3 regions of the Arthrobacter sp. Sr33 genome follow, and region 1 is predicted to be linked to each of the others. Evidence: predicted binding sites of a transcription regulator. Region 1 holds the regulator's gene; each other region holds the start of a gene.
What was found. Region 1 encodes HrcA, which represses chaperone genes, less so after heat shock. Its sites were predicted from a motif close to TTNGCACTCGNNNNNNNCGAGTGCNAA; they were not measured.
Positions count from the first base shown of each region.

Region 2: a site for HrcA is predicted at 4,084-4,110, ahead of groES (co-chaperone GroES). Genes of this name have one in related genera too.
Region 3: a site for HrcA is predicted at 3,920-3,946, ahead of groL (chaperonin GroEL). Genes of this name have one in related genera too.

Region 1 covers NZ_JBTNDD010000002.1:293,707-299,538, forward strand. The annotation lists gene ACX80T_RS04260 (16S rRNA (uracil(1498)-N(3))-methyltransferase) at 1-351, opposite strand, end outside; gene dnaJ (molecular chaperone DnaJ) at 354-1,481, opposite strand; gene hrcA (heat-inducible transcriptional repressor HrcA) at 1,588-2,601, opposite strand; gene ACX80T_RS04275 (DUF3097 family protein) at 2,752-3,618, shown strand; gene ACX80T_RS04280 (DUF4870 domain-containing protein) at 3,706-4,137, shown strand; gene hemW (radical SAM family heme chaperone HemW) at 4,142-5,371, opposite strand; gene lepA (translation elongation factor 4) at 5,374-5,832, opposite strand, start outside.
Region 2 covers NZ_JBTNDD010000004.1:123,268-129,099, reverse strand. The annotation lists gene ACX80T_RS07340 (LacI family DNA-binding transcriptional regulator) at 1-385, shown strand, start outside; gene ACX80T_RS07335 (hypothetical protein) at 397-834, opposite strand; gene ACX80T_RS07330 (class I SAM-dependent methyltransferase) at 932-2,170, opposite strand; gene ACX80T_RS07325 (peptide chain release factor 3) at 2,172-3,797, opposite strand; gene groES (co-chaperone GroES) at 4,252-4,548, shown strand; gene groL (chaperonin GroEL) at 4,669-5,832, shown strand, end outside.
Region 3 covers NZ_JBTNDD010000010.1:113,840-119,671, reverse strand. The annotation lists gene ACX80T_RS13750 (lipid II:glycine glycyltransferase FemX) at 1-146, shown strand, start outside; gene ACX80T_RS13745 (threonine/serine exporter family protein) at 196-1,914, shown strand; gene ACX80T_RS13740 (uracil-DNA glycosylase) at 1,916-2,680, opposite strand; gene ACX80T_RS13735 (DUF3263 domain-containing protein) at 2,805-3,107, shown strand; gene ACX80T_RS13730 (LytR C-terminal domain-containing protein) at 3,160-3,816, shown strand; gene groL (chaperonin GroEL) at 4,142-5,779, shown strand.

The DNA of each region.
Region 1 (5,832 bases):
TCGATCCGCCTGCCAGGGAATCACCGCATCGACGCCGAGTTCAGTGGCGGCCTCGACCGCCAGTTCATCCCGGTCCCCCTTGGCCAGTGCCTGCACCAGGATGAGACGGCAGGCGGGGGCCGGCTCGTCAATCACTGTTCGCACCTCGAGGGTGACTTCCTGCCCGGCGCTGGCCGTGACCACGCCGACGATTCTGCGCCCGCGGCCGTCGGCGACGTCAATCGTCTCGCCGGCTGCCAGCCGTTTCACGGTCGCCGCGTGCCGGGCCTCGGCCCCGGTGAGGGTGAAACTGGCTCCGGGGAAGACAGCAGCCAGCGCCTCAGGGTCTCCGAAGTAGAGTGCGTTGCTCACCCCTAGAGATTACCCAACCGCTCCCGCAACTTCGCGAACACCCCTGAACCGCTGCTGGCCAGCTGACCCTCGACAAATTCCTCGCCGCGGAGTTCGGCAAGTTTGCGCAGCAGCTCTTCCTGCGCCTGGTCAACGTTGCGCGGAGTCTCGACGTTCAGGTGCACCTTGAGGTCACCACGCCCGTACCCGCGGAGGTGGGTGACGCCAAGTCCGCGAAGAGTCACGATCTCGCCCGACTGCGTGCCTGCTTTGATCCCCAGTTCCTGGTCGCCGTCGAAGGAGGCGAGGTTCACGGTGGTGCCCAGGGCGGCGGCGGTCATCGGCACACTGAGGGTGACGTGGAGGTCATCACCCTCACGGAGGAAGGAGGGATCCGGGTTAACCCGGATCTCCACATAGAGGTCGCCCTGCGGTCCGCCGGCCATACCGGCCTCGCCCTGGCCCCCCAGTTGAATGCGGGTGCCGGTCGACACGCCTGCGGGCACCTTGATGGTGAGGCTCCGACGGCTACGCACCCGACCGTCGCCGTTACATTCGTTACAGGGGTTCGGGATGACTGTGCCATACCCCTGGCAGGTGCCACACGTGGCACTGGTCATGACCTGGCCCAGGATGGACCGCACCGCACGCTGCACCTGACCCGACCCGCCGCAAATGTCGCAGGTTCGGGGGGAAGTGCCGGGCTGGCAGCAGGACCCGTCGCAGGTGGGACACACTGCTGCGGTATCGACGTCGATCTTTTTGTTGATCCCGAAGACGGCGTCGACCAGGTCGATCCGCACGGCGATCAGGGCGTCCTGGCCGCGACGGGTGCGCGACGGCGGGCCGCTGGCACCACCGCCACCGAAGAATGTTTCGAAGATGTCCTGGAAGGCGAAGCTCGGCCCGGCGTGTCCTCCGCCGAATCCGTTGTCGGTCCCGTTCTCGTTGCCGGTCGTGTCATACACGCGCCGTTTCTGCGGGTCCGAGAGCACCTCGTAGGCACGGGTGACCAATTTGAACTCTTCAGAGGCATCCGGCCCGGAGTTGACGTCCGGGTGCAGCTTTCGCGCGAGCTTGCGGTAGGCCTTCTTGATTTCCTCGCCGCTCGCATCGCGGTTCACACCGAGGACTTCATAGTGATTACTCACTCCTGCACTTCACTTCCTATGTCACTGACCGGTGCAGGGCTTGGTGCCCTGCCGGTATGGGGTCGACTGTTTCTACAACAAGTTCGCTGATGCGGTTACCTCAGGATTAGTCCGTCAGGATCCGCGATAGGTACCGGGCTACCGCCCGCACCGCCGACATCGACGTCGGGTAGTCCATTCGGGTTGGCCCAAGCACTCCTACCTTGGCCAACGAGTCGGGACCGTATCCGGTGGCAATCACCGAGGCTTCAGCGAGGCCGCCGTGCGGGTTCTCCCGGCCGATCCGCACCGAGACGCCAAACGCATCCTGCTTCATTTCGGAAAGCAGGCGAAGCATTACTACCTGCTCCTCCAGGGCCTCGAGCACCGGCCCGATGCTCAGAGGAAAGTCTACGGTGGATCGGGCCAGGTTGGCTGTACCAGCCATCACAATCCGGTCATCCCGGTTGATACCTGCCAACTGTTCGAGCGCCCGCGCCAGCACGGTGCCCGCCCTGCGTTGCTGGAACGACAAGGCTCCCACGGCGAGTGCGAGTTCCTGCGGAAGGGACGCCAGCTTGGTGCCGGCGACGGAACCGAGGAAGTGCTGCCGAAGCTCGGCGAGGGATGATTCGGGCACCGGTTCGGGCAGCGGGACAACCCGCTGCTGGACTGTTCCGTTGGTCGCTATGAGCACCACCAGTACCTGGTTGGGCGCCAGTAGGACGAACTCCAGGTGCCGGACGGCTGCGCTACCCAGATGTGGGTATTGGACCACCGCCACCTGATTGGTCAGGTGGGAGAGCAGCCGCACTGTCCGGTCCATGACGTCGTCGAGATCCTCTGCCTCCTCCAGGAGCGCCTGAATGGCGCGCTTTTCGGCAGCAGACAGAGGCTTGACCTCGGAAATCTGGTCGACAAACAGTCGGTAGCCCTTGTCGGTGGGGATGCGACCCGAGCTGGTGTGGGGCGCAGTGATCAGCCCCTCTTCCTCCAGGACAGCCATATCATTACGGATGGTGGCCGATGATACCCCCAGCTGATGCCGCTCCACGAGTGCTTTGGAGCCCACAGGCTCGCGGGAATGCACATAGTCCTCGACGATGGCACGCAACACTTCAAGTCTGCGTGGTTCGCTCACTTTTCACCTCCGCACACGTTTACTGTCTCTTCCGGCAGATCTGGCACTCGACACGCCCAAGTGCCAAGTCTAGTACGTTCGAAGGGATTGTTAGCATTGAAAATCCCTGGCCGGACCGTCCAGCGGCGAGTCGGGAAGTGAGCAACAATTTTGTCCAGTTATGAATGGGGCGCCCAGGACATCTCAGCCCCCCGCCAGGTTTCCCTGCCAAAGGTTCCGGTCAGCCGGGGCCTGGTTCTGGAGGATGTGCGGAGCGGTTACGTTGGCGCAGTGGTCCGGGTGGAGAAATCTGGTGGCATGCACGTCATGGTGCTCGAGGACCGGCGCGGCAGACTCAAGACTTTCCCGCTCGGGTTCGGATTCCACGTCGACGGCGGGCCCGTTGAGGTGGTGGCACCCGCGCTGGCACCACCAGCGCCAGCCCGCAAGGTGACGGCGTCGGGATCGGTCAAAGTGGAGGGCGCCCGCGCGAGGACCGCCCGGGCCAGCAGGATCTGGGTGGAGGGACAGCACGATGCTGAGCTGATCGAAAAAGTGTGGGGCGACGATCTGCGTCTTGAGGGGATCGTCGTCGAGCCGCTGCACGGCGTTGACGACCTTGCCGGGATGATCCGCACCTTTAGTCCTGGACCGAACCGCCGGCTCGGTATCCTCGTCGACCATCTGGTAGCGGGGTCGAAGGAACAGCGCATCGCCCAGGAAGCCATGAAGGTTCCGGGAGCCGCCGCCAACGTCCTGGTGGTGGGACACCCGTATGTCGATGTGTGGCAGGCAATCAAGCCGGCGGCCGTCGGGCTCACCGCGTGGCCGGTGGTACCACGGGGCCAGGACTGGAAGACCGGAATACTCGCCGGTCTCGGCTGGCCGAACGCCGACAAGGCAGCGGTGGCACATGGCTGGAAGCGGTTGCTGGGGTGCGTCAATAGTTACTCCGACCTTGAGCCGTCGCTGCTCGGGCGGGTCGAAGAAGTGATCGATTTTTTGACCCCTCCCGGAGATTTCGACGCGACAATTTAAGCCCCAGTGCACGTTTGCTGGCGACGAAGTATCCTAGATAGGAAGGCTCCTGATCAAGGCTGCCCCGAAGCAATAGAGGATGTTCAGTTGTCTAACCCCGCCGACCAGCACGGACACCACGGATCCGAGGACGGCCACGGCCAGCCCCGATCCGCTTTTGAGGGTGCCCCGGCGAATGCCCTGCCTCTGACCGCGACGGAAGACCGGCAGTGGGCAACCCTGTCGCACTTCGGGGGAATCCTCGGTTTCATTCCGTCGCTGCTCATCCTGCTGATTTTCAAGAACCGGGGACCTTTCACCGCCCAGGAAGCGCGGGAGGCGTTCAACTTCACCTTCCCGCCGACGGTGTTGGCGTTCGTGGCCTGGCTGCTCTCCCTCTTGCCAGCGGTCGGCGGCATGTTCGCCGTCGTCAACGCCCTGATCTGGGTGGCAATCGCCGTATCCTCGGTCATTGCCGGGATCCAGGTCAACCGTGGCCGCCCCTACCGGTACGCGTTCAACCTGCGGCTCTTCCGTTAGGAGCCTAGTCGGGTAGTAGCCTGCGGACGACCGCGTCGGCGAGCAACCGGCCCTTGCCAGTGAGCGTGATCGTTCCGGCGAAGGCCTCCGCTGCAACGATCAGTTCATCAGCAATCAATCCGGCGACGGCGAGCCGCCCTCCTGGGTGCAGCACCCGGGTTGGTAGGCCCTCGCGCAGCCTGGCGCGAAGCATCACGTCCTCGGTGTAGCGGGTCTCCGCGTCCAGGATTTCGCGGCCAGCGGCCGGTGACACTCCGGTTGAGAGGCGCTGGGCGTAGGCGGTCGGGTGCTTCACATTCCACCACCGCACACCGCCCAGATGCGAGTGCGCGCCGGGACCAGCTCCCCACCAGTCGTCGCCACGCCAGTAGGCAAGATTATGCCTGCACTCGTCCGCAGGTGTGCGGGCCCAGTTGCTCACCTCGTACCATCCCAGTCCGGCGGCTGCCATCGCGCGTTCGGCCAGGGCGTACTTCTCGGCGTGATCGTCGTCGTCGATGTCGGGCACCTCGCCACGGCGGATCCGGGCCGCAAGTTTGGTGCCGTCCTCGATGATCAGTGCGTAGGCAGAGACGTGGTCCGGACCGTAGGACAGCGCCGCGTCAAGGGTCTGCTGCCAGTCGGCTGCGGACTCCCCCGGGGTGCCGTAGATCAGGTCAAGGCTGACGCGCAGCCCGGCTTCCCGCGCCCATTGCACGGCCAGTGGCACCCGTTCGGGCGCATGGGTGCGGTCCAGTACCTTCAGCACGTGCGGAACAGCCGACTGCATCCCGAACGACACCCTGGTGAAACCCGCCTGCGCCAGCACCGCAAGTGACTCGGGCGTGACCGAATCGGGGTTGGCCTCCGTGGTGACTTCAGCGCCTGGTGCGAGCCCCCAGTGCCCGACGGCGGTGCGCAGCACCGTCGCCAGATCGGCTGCGGGGAGGAGGGTGGGAGTGCCGCCGCCGAAGAACACTGTCGATAGCTGGCGTGGCGCGGTGCCGGAAGTGGTCAGGACACCGGCTGCGAGGTCCAGTTCAGCGCTGACCGTTGCGGCATAGCGGTCTTGCGATGCGCCCCCACCCAGTTCAGTGGCCGTGTAGGTGTTGAAGTCGCAGTAGCCGCAGCGCACGGCGCAGAACGGGATGTGGACGTAGAGCCCCAGCTTCCGGTCGGCGCTGCCGATGGCGGCCTGCTCCGGCAGCAGGCCGCTTTCCGGCGCTGGCAAGCCAAGAGGGAGGGCACCTGGCATTGCTACTTCTTGACCTTGTCCTTGGACTCGTCGGTGGTGAGGGCTGCGATGAAGGCTTCCTGCGGGACTTCGACGCGTCCCACCATCTTCATCCGTTTCTTGCCTTCCTTCTGTTTCTCCAGAAGTTTGCGTTTACGGGTGATGTCACCGCCGTAGCACTTCGCGAGGACGTCCTTGCGGATGGCCCTGATGCTTTCCCTGGCAATAATCCGTGACCCGATGGCCGCCTGGATGGGGACCTCGAACTGCTGCCGTGGGATGAGTTCACGCAGCTTGCCGGTCATCATGACGCCATAGGCGTAGGCCTTGTCGCGGTGGGTGATGGCCGAGAACGCATCGACCTGCTCGCCCTGCAGCATGATGTCGACCTTGACCAGGTCGGCGACCTGGTCGCCGTCGCTCTTCCAGTCCAGCGAGCCGTACCCGCGGGTCCGGGATTTGAGGATGTCGAAGAAGTCGAA
Region 2 (5,832 bases), on a different contig from region 1:
CAAGGCGGCGATGGGGGATTTGTTTGATCCAGGGCTGGTGGTGGAGTACCCGTTGTACACGTATGGGTTTGGGCTGGAGGGGATGCAGGAGTTGCTCAGGCGTCGCCCCGACCTCGACGGCGTCTTCGCGGCATCCGATGCTGTGGCCGCCGGGGCGATGACGGCCCTGCAGGAAAGTGGCCGTCAGGTCCCGGAGGACGTGGGGATTGTCGGGTTCGACGACAGTAGCTGGGCGCTGCGGTGCCGGCCACAGCTGTCAACGGTCAGGCAGCCGGCGGATCTGCTGGGTAAACGGGCGGCGGAACTCGTGCTGGCCCAGATCAGAGGGTTGCCGATCCCAGCGGAAGTGCTGGAGACGTCAGTGATGTGGCGGGGATCGGCCTAGGCAGCCGGGCGTTACCCCCGCAGCCGTCGTCGGGCCTGTCTGATTGCCTCGGTACACTGGCGGATCCCGCCAGCGCAGTAATATATGTCTTCCCGATAGCGCCGCCGCACCCAGCGCAGCAGCCGGTCCGTCAGACTGACCTGAGTGCGCGCATCGCTGGGATTGGTCATCAGCCACCGGCTGTCGAGAAAACCCGGCAGGCAGTAGATCAGATCGTGGGCGTCGAACAGCCGCAGGAAGGCACCGTTCGGTTGAAACTCACGTTCGGCAGCGAGAATGATTCCGGATTCCGGCCCTAGCAGCACCGTAGCGTCCACTGACTCAAGGTAATGGCACAGGTGGGCCATCACCCGGTAGTACCGCGCGCCGACGACATGACTTCGGCCCGCACTTTCGTCCGCCAGGAACGAACGCAGGATGACATCTATTCGTGGGGTTTTTGCTTCCATGAGCAGACTCTTCCACCCGCCACCGACACTTTCCGGCGACGACGACGGCTTCTGACCACCGCGGAGCTTCTGGCCACCGCGGGAGCAGCTGACGCCGTCAGGCGGTGACGGGCTCGACGACGATCGCCACCCGATCCTCACCGATCCGGGTGAGGACCAGGGTGGCCTTCTTCTTCCCGGCGGATTTACGCGCCTTCCCCGACCCGGCGAGGAGCTGCTTGCGAAGTTCTTCGGGGGTCACCGAGGTGCCGCGTTTCTTGATGTCCAGCACGCCGATGCCGTTCTCGCGGACCCACGTCCGGAGGGCCTTGACGTTATACGGCATCACGCTCAACACCTTGTAGGCGCGGGCGAACGGAGTTTCCTGCAGGTTCGGGGCGCAGATGTACGCGATCCGCGGATCCAGCAGGTGGCCATCCAGTTGACGTGCGACGTCCGCCACCAGCCCGGCGCGGATCACCGCGCCGTCCGGCTCGTACAGGTACCCTTCGGGGGCGCCGATCGGCGGGCGGGTTCCGTCGTCGAAATCGGCTGCACTGGTGAGCTCCGCGGCACCGTGGGAGCTAATCACCAGCGCGGAACGGCGCACGTCGGGGCGCTTCAGGGAGTTGAACCAGAGTGACACCTCAGTGACATCCCCATCGACGGACACCCACTGCGCCTCGCACCCGGCGGGCACCGCCTCGTGGGGGATGCCCGGGCCTAGCTTCACCCCGACTGGGGTCCCTTCGTCGGCGAGGCGCTCGACGAAGGACAGGGGAGGGGAAAATGCCTCCGGGTCAAAGATCCGGGTGGTGCCCGAGGTGCTGGTGGTGCGGCGGGCGGGGTCCAGCCAGACGCCGTCGTACCCGGTAAGGTCGAACGACTCCGCATCGCCACCCACCACAGTCGCATTGGGCCAGGGCATCAAGTTCATGGTTGCGGCGGCGGCGGTCGTCTCGTCGATCTCCACGGCAGTGACCTGGCGGTCCAGGCTGGCCAGGGCGATCGCGTCAGCACCAATCCCGCAGCCCAGGTCGGCGACCCGTTCGAGGCCAGCCGTGACAAAGCGTTCAGCATGATGGGCAGCCACACCGAGGCGGGTGGCCTGTTCCAGACCGGCGGCGGTGAACAGCATGCGGGCTGCGAACGGCCCAAACTTCGTTTCCGCCTTGGAGCGCAACCGGGACTGGGTCAGAGCGGCCGAGATGACCACCGGGTCGTGCCCTGCCCGGCGCAGCGAGGTGCTCAGGCGCATCGTGTCGGCTTCGTTGTACGGAGCCAGGGAGTTCAACAGTTCCCAGCCCGCAGGGGTCAGGAGCGGCGCGATCAGGTCAGTCGCGGCGTCGGAGGCCATCTCAGTAGCCTCGGGCGTCCCCGGCATCGGTGCCGATGGTGCTCAGCGATATCTCGGGGGAATTCTTCTCGACCCGACGCAGCGCCCAGATGTCGTTGAACAGGGCCAGATACTCGCCGTCGGACCGGACCAGCACCTCTGTGCCACGGATGGCGCTGAGGGCTGCCTGCGCGTCGTGGGTGGTGAGCCGGGCCAGCGAATAGGGGAGCGGCTCCATTCGCATCGGTGCGCCGAAATCGTGCTCCATCCGGTCGGCCACCACCTCGAACTGCATCGGCCCGACGGCGGCCAGCACCGGTGCCTGATCGCCACGAAGATCCGAGCGCAGCACCTGAATGATTCCCTCATGGCCCAGCTGTTCAATCCCGCGCCGGAACTGCTTGAAGCGGCCGGCATCCTTGGATCTGGCCACCCGGAAGTGCTCGGGGCTGAACAGGGGAATCGGCGGAAACTCCACCGGCTCCTCGATGTAGAGGCTGTCGCCCATCCGCAGCGCCGATGCATTGACGAGCCCGACGACGTCGCCCGGCCAGGCCTCGTCAATCACCTCCCGTTCACGGCCGAAGAGCTGCTGGGCGTACTTGGTGGCGAAGGTCTTGCCGGAGTTGGCGTGGGTGACCACCATGCCGCGTTCAAACACGCCGGAGCAGACCCTGATGAATGCGACGTGGTCGCGGTGCGCGCGGTTCATGCCGGCCTGGACCTTGAAGACAAATCCCGAGAAAGGGGCATCGACCGGACGGGGGTTGCCGTCGACGTCCTTGCGGGGACCGGCGGCTGGTGCCAGGTCGACCAGGGCGTCCAGGATGTGCTGGACGCCAAAGTTCAGAACCGCTGACGAGAACAACACCGGGGTGCCCGTACCGGCGTGGAAGCTTTCCAGATCGAACGGCTGGTTCGACTCGATGACCAGCGACGCTTCGTCGAGGGCGTCCGTCCAGGCGTCGCCCTCCTGTGCCAAGGCTTCGGCTGGGCTCAGGTGCTCTTCGACGGCAAGGGAAGCACCGGCGTTCTTGCGGGTGAAACGAACAAACTCGTCACGCTTGAGGTCCCACACGCCGCGGAAGTCGCCGGCGAAACCCACGGCCCAGGTCAGCGGCATCGGAATCAGCCCGGTGCGCTCGGTGATTTCGTCCATGAGTGCCAAAGCATCCAGCCCGGGTCGGTCCCATTTGTTGATCACCGTGATGATGGGAATGTTGCGTTGCCGACAGACCTCGAACAGCTTCATGGTCTGGGTCTCAAGGCCCTTTGCTGCGTCGATCAGCATGACCGCGCAGTCCACTGCGGCCAGCACCCGGTACGTGTCCTCGGAGAAGTCCGAGTGGCCGGGGGTGTCCAGCAGGTTGATGACCGTGTCCCGGTAGGAGAACTGCAGCGCCGTGGAGCTGATGGAAATGCCGCGGTCCTTCTCCATCTGCATCCAGTCGGATACGGTCTCCCGGCGGTTCTCCTTGCCGTTGGTGGCACCGGCCGTGCCGATCACGCGGGCGTGAAGGGCCAAGGCTTCGGTCAGGGTCGATTTGCCGGCATCGGGGTGAGAAATGACGGCGAATGTACGACGGCGGGACGCCTCCTGGGCGATGCCAGTGTGGCGCTGGGTGGAGGCCTGTACCTGCTGGGTCACGAAACTGCTTTCGAAAGTGGTGGGAATGCCATTGCTGGCCAGTTCCCCAGTCTACTGGGCGGAGTCTAACGGCGTCGAAGCGCGGTCGGCGCACGGATGCAGCACAGTTGCTCAGTGGCAGCCCGGACTCGCTGGTGGTCGGGGGCTTGCTGCTGCGGCGGGGGGCTCAACCAGTGGGTCCACGTGGCGGCCTTCGCTGCAGTAGTCGCTGGCCTGGCCGCTGAACCCCTGGAAACGAATTCCTGGGATAAACCGGTCGGAAACCGTGCTGCGCTGGCAGCGCAATCTGGCACTCGCCTTGACCGAGTGCTAACCAATGCATAAAGTCAGACTTGGCACTCTCACCATGAGGGTGCTAACTCCTTCAGGGAAGCGTGAGCCGGCACCGCGACGACGGTCAGCGCCATCCGAAGGCCTTAATTCCATTTGTCACCCAAGCGAAGGAGAGGTCCGCGTGCCGGTCTCTATTAAGCCTCTTGAGGATCGTATTGTTGTCCGCCCACTGGAAGCCGAGCAGACCACTGCCTCGGGTCTGGTAATCCCGGATACTGCCAAGGAAAAGCCCCAGGAGGGCGAAGTTGTTGCAGTAGGCCCAGGCCGCGTTGACGATAACGGAAACCGCGTGCCTGTAGATGTAGCCGAAGGCGACATTGTCATCTACTCGAAGTACGGCGGAACCGAAGTCAAGCACGCCGGCGCGGAGTACCTCGTACTCTCAGCCCGCGACGTTCTGGCGATCGTCGTTAAGTAGTGTTCACTCGAGAGAACCCCGGCCACACAGGCCGGGGTTCTCTCGTCGGTGCGTGAAGACGTACCAAGAACCACCAGGTTTTTCACAAGCAGTATTTGCACAATGGAAGAGGAACACATCATGGCAAAGCAGTTGAAGTTTGACGACGCTGCACGCCGCGCACTGGAAGCGGGAGTCAACAAGTTGGCTGACACCGTCAAGGTGACGCTCGGCCCCCGCGGCCGCAACGTCGTGCTGGACAAGAAGTGGGGCGCCCCCACCATCACCAACGACGGCGTGACCATCGCCCGCGAAATCGAACTGGACGATCCGTTCGAGAACCTTGGTGCTCAGTTCGCCAAGGAAGTGGCCACCAAGACCAACGACATCGCCGGTGACGGCACCACCACCGCGACGGTGCTGGCACAGGCACTGGTCACCGAAGGCCTGCGGAATGTCGCAGCCGGCGCTGCCCCATCGCAGCTGAAGCGTGGCATTGAGGTCTCCATCGAGGCCGTTGCTGCCCGCCTGCTCGAGAATGCCCGCGAAGTTGTCGGTCAGCAGACCGCCAGCGTCGCCTCCATCTCCGCCCAGAGCTCAGAGGTCGGCGAGCTCATCGCTGAAGCCTTCGAGAAGGTCGGCAAGGATGGCGTTATCACCATCGAGGAGTCCTCCAGCACCCAGACCGAACTCGTGCTCACCGAGGGCATGCAGTTCGACAAGGGCTTCCTCAGCCCTTACTTCATCACCGACGCCGAACGCCAGGAAGCAGTGCTCGAAGACGCACTGATCCTGATCAACTCCGGCAAAATCTCCTCACTGCAGGAATTCCTGCCGCTGCTGGAGAAGGCGCTGCAGGCCGGCAAGCCCCTCTTCATCATTGCTGAGGATATTGACGGCGAAGCGTTGTCCACCCTGGTAGTCAACAAGATCCGCGGCACCCTGAACGTGGTTGCCGTCAAGGCGCCAGGCTTCGGCGACCGCCGCAAGGCAATGCTGCAGGACATCGCCACGCTGACCGGTGCGCAGGTTGTTTCACCGGACCTCGGCCTCAAGCTGGACCAGGTAGGCCTTGAGGTGCTGGGTTCCGCTCGCCGGATCACCGTTACCAAAGACACCACCACGATCGTTGACGGCATCGGCAGCGAGTCCGATGTTGCGGACCGCGTAGCCCAGATCCGTGCCGAGGTTGAGCGCACCGATTCTGATTGGGACCGCGAGAAGCTTCAGGAACGCCTGGCCAAACTGGCCGGCGGCATCGGAGTCATCAAGGTTGGCGCAGCCACCGAGGTCGAGCTCAAGGAA
Region 3 (5,832 bases), on a different contig from region 1:
AGACCAGCTTCACCAAGACTGTGACGGACTTCGTCGGCTGTTATGACCTACCGCTCAGCGCGTGGAAGTATCGACTCTGGAACGTGATCGGCGAGAAGGTCGCTCGACAAATCTACTGGCGCCGACACCAGCAACCGTTCTACTAAACAAACACTCCCGCTCCCTGCGGGCGCACCGGATGAAGGGGTGAATTCCATGGGAGAGAAGACCGAGGCCGACGACGGCCGCAACCCCAACACCAACCCTGCGCCGGTAGCCGAACAGCTGCCGATCGTTCCCACCGCGGGGACCCCGGCCAGCGTTGCCCAGCCCGCAGCACGTCCGGTTCATTCGCTGCCCGGCACCCCTGGGGGCCCGGGATACGCAGGCCGCTCGGGATCGGCTGGCAAGCCTGGCAGGTCTTCCGGAGCCAAGCCCAAGTCCCGCCCACGTCCGGCAAATAACAAGCCGGATCGCAGGACCTACTCGACGCCCACCGATGCGCTGCCGACCACGCCCCGTTCGGTGCGCCCCGACCGCTCGAATGCCGCAGCCAGGAAGGTACTCCGCCGACTGGTGCAGGGGGAGACTCCGCCCACCCAGGCGATGAGCATCGTTGAACGGCTGGCTGGCAGCCCCTATGCCAATCCCACCATCCAGGTTTCCGGGCCGGACATCAACGCGCGACGAACCCTTGATTTCGCGCTGAGCCTGGCCGAAACGATGTTCCGGTACGGCGCCGGCGCCCTTGAGGTCGAAACCAGCATCATCGCGGTCACCGCAGCCTTTGGGCTGGACAACATTGAAGTGGACATCACCAACCAGTCGGTCATCCTGAACTATTCGGCCAAGGACCAGACCCCAGTCACCGTGCTGCGGGTGGTTCGTTCCTGGACCAATAACTACGCCGGCCTGCTGAAGGTGCATCAGTTGGTGACCGACGTCGTCAACGGCGGAACCTCGCGGATCGAAGCTGCAGCTCGGCTCGACGAGATCACCCACAAGCCGAAACCCTTTCCCCGGTGGATGGTGACGGCTGCCTTCGGTGTCTTCGGGGCTGCCATCGTGAGTTTCATTGGTGGCGGACCGTTGGAGTCGCTGATCAGCTTTGCCAGCTGCATCGGCGTCGACCTCCTCTTGCGTCAGTTGGGGAAGTGGCGGGTTCCTGAGTTCTTCTCGGTAGCTACCGCCTCGGGTATGGTCACGATCATCGCGATGTTCTTCTGGTGGCTCGATATCGGCATTGCGCCGTCGTTCGTGGTGGTGGGCGGAATCCTGCTATTGCTGCCGACTGGCCGGCTCGTCTCCGCAACCCAGGACGCGATCAACGGATTCCCGGTCACCGCGGCGGGCAGGTATCTATCAGCGTTCCTCGTGTTTGCCGCGATCATCTCCGGGATCGCCGTCGCGTTGGTCGTTGGCGCATTGGTGGGGGTGCCAGAGCTGGCGCTGACGACCGAAGGGTCAATGTATCCGCTGCCGGTGGCGGCAGCGCTGGTGCTGATCGCCGTCGCCATGATCGGAGTCGCAGAACAGACCGACATGAAACTCCTGCTCCCCACGGCCCTGATCGGTGTCACCGGTTTCCTGCTGTACTCGCTGGTGGTCAGCCTGGGCGTGGGCTACCGCCTAGCCCCGGCAATCGCCGCAGTGCTGATCGGGATGCTCGCGAGAATGGTGGCGTTGCGGATGGGCGCACCCCAGCTGGTCGTGGCAGTTCCGGCGGTCATGTTCCTCTACCCGGGCCTGATGGTGTTCAGGTCGATGTACGGCTTGACGATCGAAACCGAGCTGATTGGGGCTGGCACCAACAGCCTGTTCAATGCGTTGACGATCATTCTTGCCATTGCCGGCGGCGTGGTGCTGGGTGACAACCTCGCCCGTCCGCTGACCAAGGGAGTCAGCAGTAACGAACGCCGGAACCGGCGCCGGTAAGTCAGCGCAACTGCCAGTCCACCGGTTCGGCGCCCTGCTCCACCAGGAACGTGTTGACCCGGGTAAAGGGCCGGCTGCCGAAGAACCCTCGCGACGCCGACAGCGGGCTCGGGTGCACTGACTCGATCACCGGAGTGCTGCCGAGCAGGAGCTTGATCTGCTGGGCGTCCCTGCCCCACAGCACCGCAACCAGAGGTAGGTTTCTGGCAACCAGGGCTTCCACCGCTGTATCGGTCACTACGTCCCAGCCCAGTCTGCGGTGTGACGCCGCGCCGCCGGCCCGCACCGTCAGGACCCGGTTCAGCAGCAGCACTCCCTGCTCGGCCCACCCCGACAGGTCGCCGTGCGCAGGAACCGACGTGCCGGTGTCGGCAGCGAGTTCCCGATAGATATTGGCGAGGCTCCGTGGAAGCGGTCGGGTGCTTCCCGCTACCGAGAAGGACAGCCCGACGGCGTGCCCCGGCGTCGGGTACGGGTCCTGACCCAGGATCAGCACCTTGACCTGATCCATCGGGTAACTGAACGCCCGGAGGATGTGCTCGGCTGGCGGCAGGATCTCGTGTCCGCCGTCGACTTCCGTGCGGAGCCGATCGGCGAGCAGGTGCAGTTGCGGCTCGATCGGCGCCAGCGCGGCAGCCCAGGACGGATGAACGACGTCGGCCACCGGAACGGGGGCGGCGAACGGGAATTTCGAGCCGTCCCGGATCGGGGACGCCGTGGGGGAGGGGGCTGGCTCGGGGAAGAGGGCGCTCTGGTATTCGGACACCCTCCCATCCTTGTGCCCGAGCCCGCCAAATGACAACCGTGTTATTCCCAATTACCATGAAGGTCAACGGCAGCGTTCCACTAAGCTGCCTTCAACTAAGGGGCGATAGGCAGTGACTGATGCGGTGCGCGCTGACAGTGCGGTACACCCTGATCCGGAGGGTCACCGTCAGGCGTCTGTGCTGGGAGACCGCGAGCAGCAAATGCTCGCCCTTGAACGCCAGTGGTGGAAGTACTCAGGGGCCAAGGAACAAGCCATCCGCGAACTGTTCGACCTGTCGGCTACCCACTACTACCAAATCCTCAACGCCATGATCGACACCGAGGCAGCATTGGCTCACGATCCGATGCTGGTCAAGCGACTGCGTAGACTACGTACATCGCGTCAGCGCGCGCGCTCAGCCCGCCGCCTCGGCGCTGACATCTGAACGCTCCCGGCGAACCCTTTACAGCGCCAAAACCCAAGGATGACGCATAACTATGAGCCAGTACCCCCGGGACGAGTTCGACAAGATCCCTGAATCCGCATCGCGGCAGGGCGTTCACCGGGAAAGACTGGTTCCTCCGCGGTCCAGTGGGCTGGCGTTGAAAATCTTGGTTGGGGTACTCGCGCTCGCCGTCGGGCTGGCCGCCTACTTTATTCTTCCCCGTCTTGGCATTGGCCAGACGGAGTCATCCGCCAGCCAGACCACCACCGCGCCGGTCGCCGAGACCACCTCGAACGCGTCGCCTGCCCCGGCCGACGACGACGCTTCCGAGCCCGAGCCGACCCCGTCCAATCCGGCGACCCAAGCCCCAACAGGGGCTCCCACTGATGAGCCCACCGAGGCTGAACCCACTCCCAGCGAGGAACCGGCAGCGATCGACCGGGCCCAGGCAGTAAACGTCTACAACTCAACGGGCATCGGCGGATTGGCCAGTTCGGCAGCCGGCCGGGTCACGGCTGGTGGCTGGACTGTGGGCCAGATCGCAGACTGGGGCGGAGCGCCGCCCCAGACCTCAGTGATCTTCTACAACAACGCCTCCCAGCTTGCAGCGGCACAGGAAGTAGCCGGCATCCTCGGCATCCCCACCCTGGTCGAAACCACCGAAGTGTCTTCGAGCATCACAGTGGTTGTCGGCCCCGGATTCCAATAGGCATTGAGTAGGAGGCACGGTTCCGCGACGCACGAGTGGTCCGTGGTGCCATTTATGACTCGGTGGTGTACGGCGTCACCCGTGCCCAGTGGGAGGGTCTTCACTTGCACTCAGGCAGCCAGAGTGCTAATTATTGAGTTAGCACTCTAAGCCGCTGACTGCTAATTGTTGGCGGGGTTGGATGTGACAAGCACACCACTGTGGTGAGGGTCGTGGCGGGACGTAAAGAGATCGTCCTGCTGATACCCGTCCGTCGCGGGCACCGCAGCCGGTGAGCATAAGTTTGCTGATAAGCAGTACTGTCCCCGAAAGGACCTAAGCCACTATGGCCAAGATCATTTCTTTTGATGAAGAGGCACGCCGCGGCCTTGAGCGCGGACTCAACATCCTCGCCGACGCCGTCAAGGTAACGCTGGGCCCACGTGGCCGCAACGTCGTCCTGGAAAAGAAGTGGGGCGCCCCCACGATCACCAACGATGGTGTATCCATCGCCAAGGAGATCGAACTGGACGACCCGTTCGAAAAGATCGGCGCAGAGCTGGTTAAGGAAGTCGCCAAAAAGACTGACGACGTCGCCGGCGACGGTACCACCACCGCCACCGTCCTTGCACAGGCACTGGTCAAGGAAGGCCTGCGGAACGTTGCTGCTGGCGCCGATCCACTGAGCCTGAAGCGCGGCATCGAGAAGGCTGTTGAAGCCGTCACTCGCGAGCTGCTGGCTTCCGCCAAGGAAATCGAAACCAAGGAAGAGATCGCTGCAACGGCTTCCATCTCTGCCGGTGACCAGCAGATCGGCGATCTGATCGCTGAAGCGCTGGACAAGGTCGGCAAAGAAGGCGTTATCACCGTTGAAGAATCCAACACCTTCGGCCTTGAGCTCGAGCTCACCGAGGGCATGCGGTTCGACAAGGGCTACATCTCCGGCTACTTCGTTACCGACGCAGAGCGCCAGGAAACGGTACTTGAAGATCCGTACATCCTGATCGTCAACTCCAAGATATCCAACGTCAAGGACCTCGTAGCGGTTCTTGAGAAGGTCATGCAGTCAGGCAAGCCCCTGCTGATCATCGCCGAAGACATCGAAGGCGAAGCGCTGGCTACCCTGGTGGTCAACAAGATCCGTGGCACGTTCAAGTCGGTAGCCGTCAAGGCTCCAGGCTTCGGTGACCGCCGCAAGGCCCAGCTGGCTGACATCGCTATCCTCACCGGTGGCCAGGTTATCGCCGAAGAAGTTGGCCTCAAGCTTGAGAACGCCACCCTCGACCTTCTGGGTAGCGCACGCAAGGTTGTTGTCACCAAGGACGAGACCACCATCGTCGAAGGTGCAGGCAACGCCGAAGAGATCGCCGGACGCGTCAGCCAGATCCGCGCCGAGATCGAGAACTCCGACTCCGACTACGACCGCGAGAAGCTGCAGGAACGTCTGGCCAAGCTGGCCGGCGGCGTTGCAGTCATCAAGGCCGGAGCTGCAACCGAGGTTGAGCTCAAGGAGCGCAAGCACCGCATTGAGGACGCAGTCCGCAACGCCAAGGCAGCAGTCGAAGAGGGAATCGTCGCCGGTGGCGGCGTTGCTCTCATCCAGGCCGGCGCCAAGGCTTTCGCATCACTGCAGCTCGAAGGCGACGAGGCAACCGGCGCGAACATTGTTCGCGTTGCCATCGACGCTCCTCTGAAGCAGATCGCCTTCAACGCCGGCCTTGAGCCAGGCGTCGTTGTCGACAAGGTCCGCGGACTGCCTGCAGGCCACGGCCTGAACGCAGCAACCGGCGTGTACGAAGACCTGCTGGCAGCCGGAGTCAACGACCCCGTAAAGGTCACCCGCTCTGCACTGCAGAACGCGGCATCCATTGCTGGTCTGTTCCTCACCACCGAAGCCGTAGTAGCTGACAAGCCTGAAAAGGCTCCAGCCGGCGGCGGCGGCGGCGACGAAATGGGCGGCATGGGCGGTATGGGCGGCTTCTAGTCCCCACCGGCGAGGTGTCACCACCTCGCCTTGCTGAATCTGGAAGGACGGTA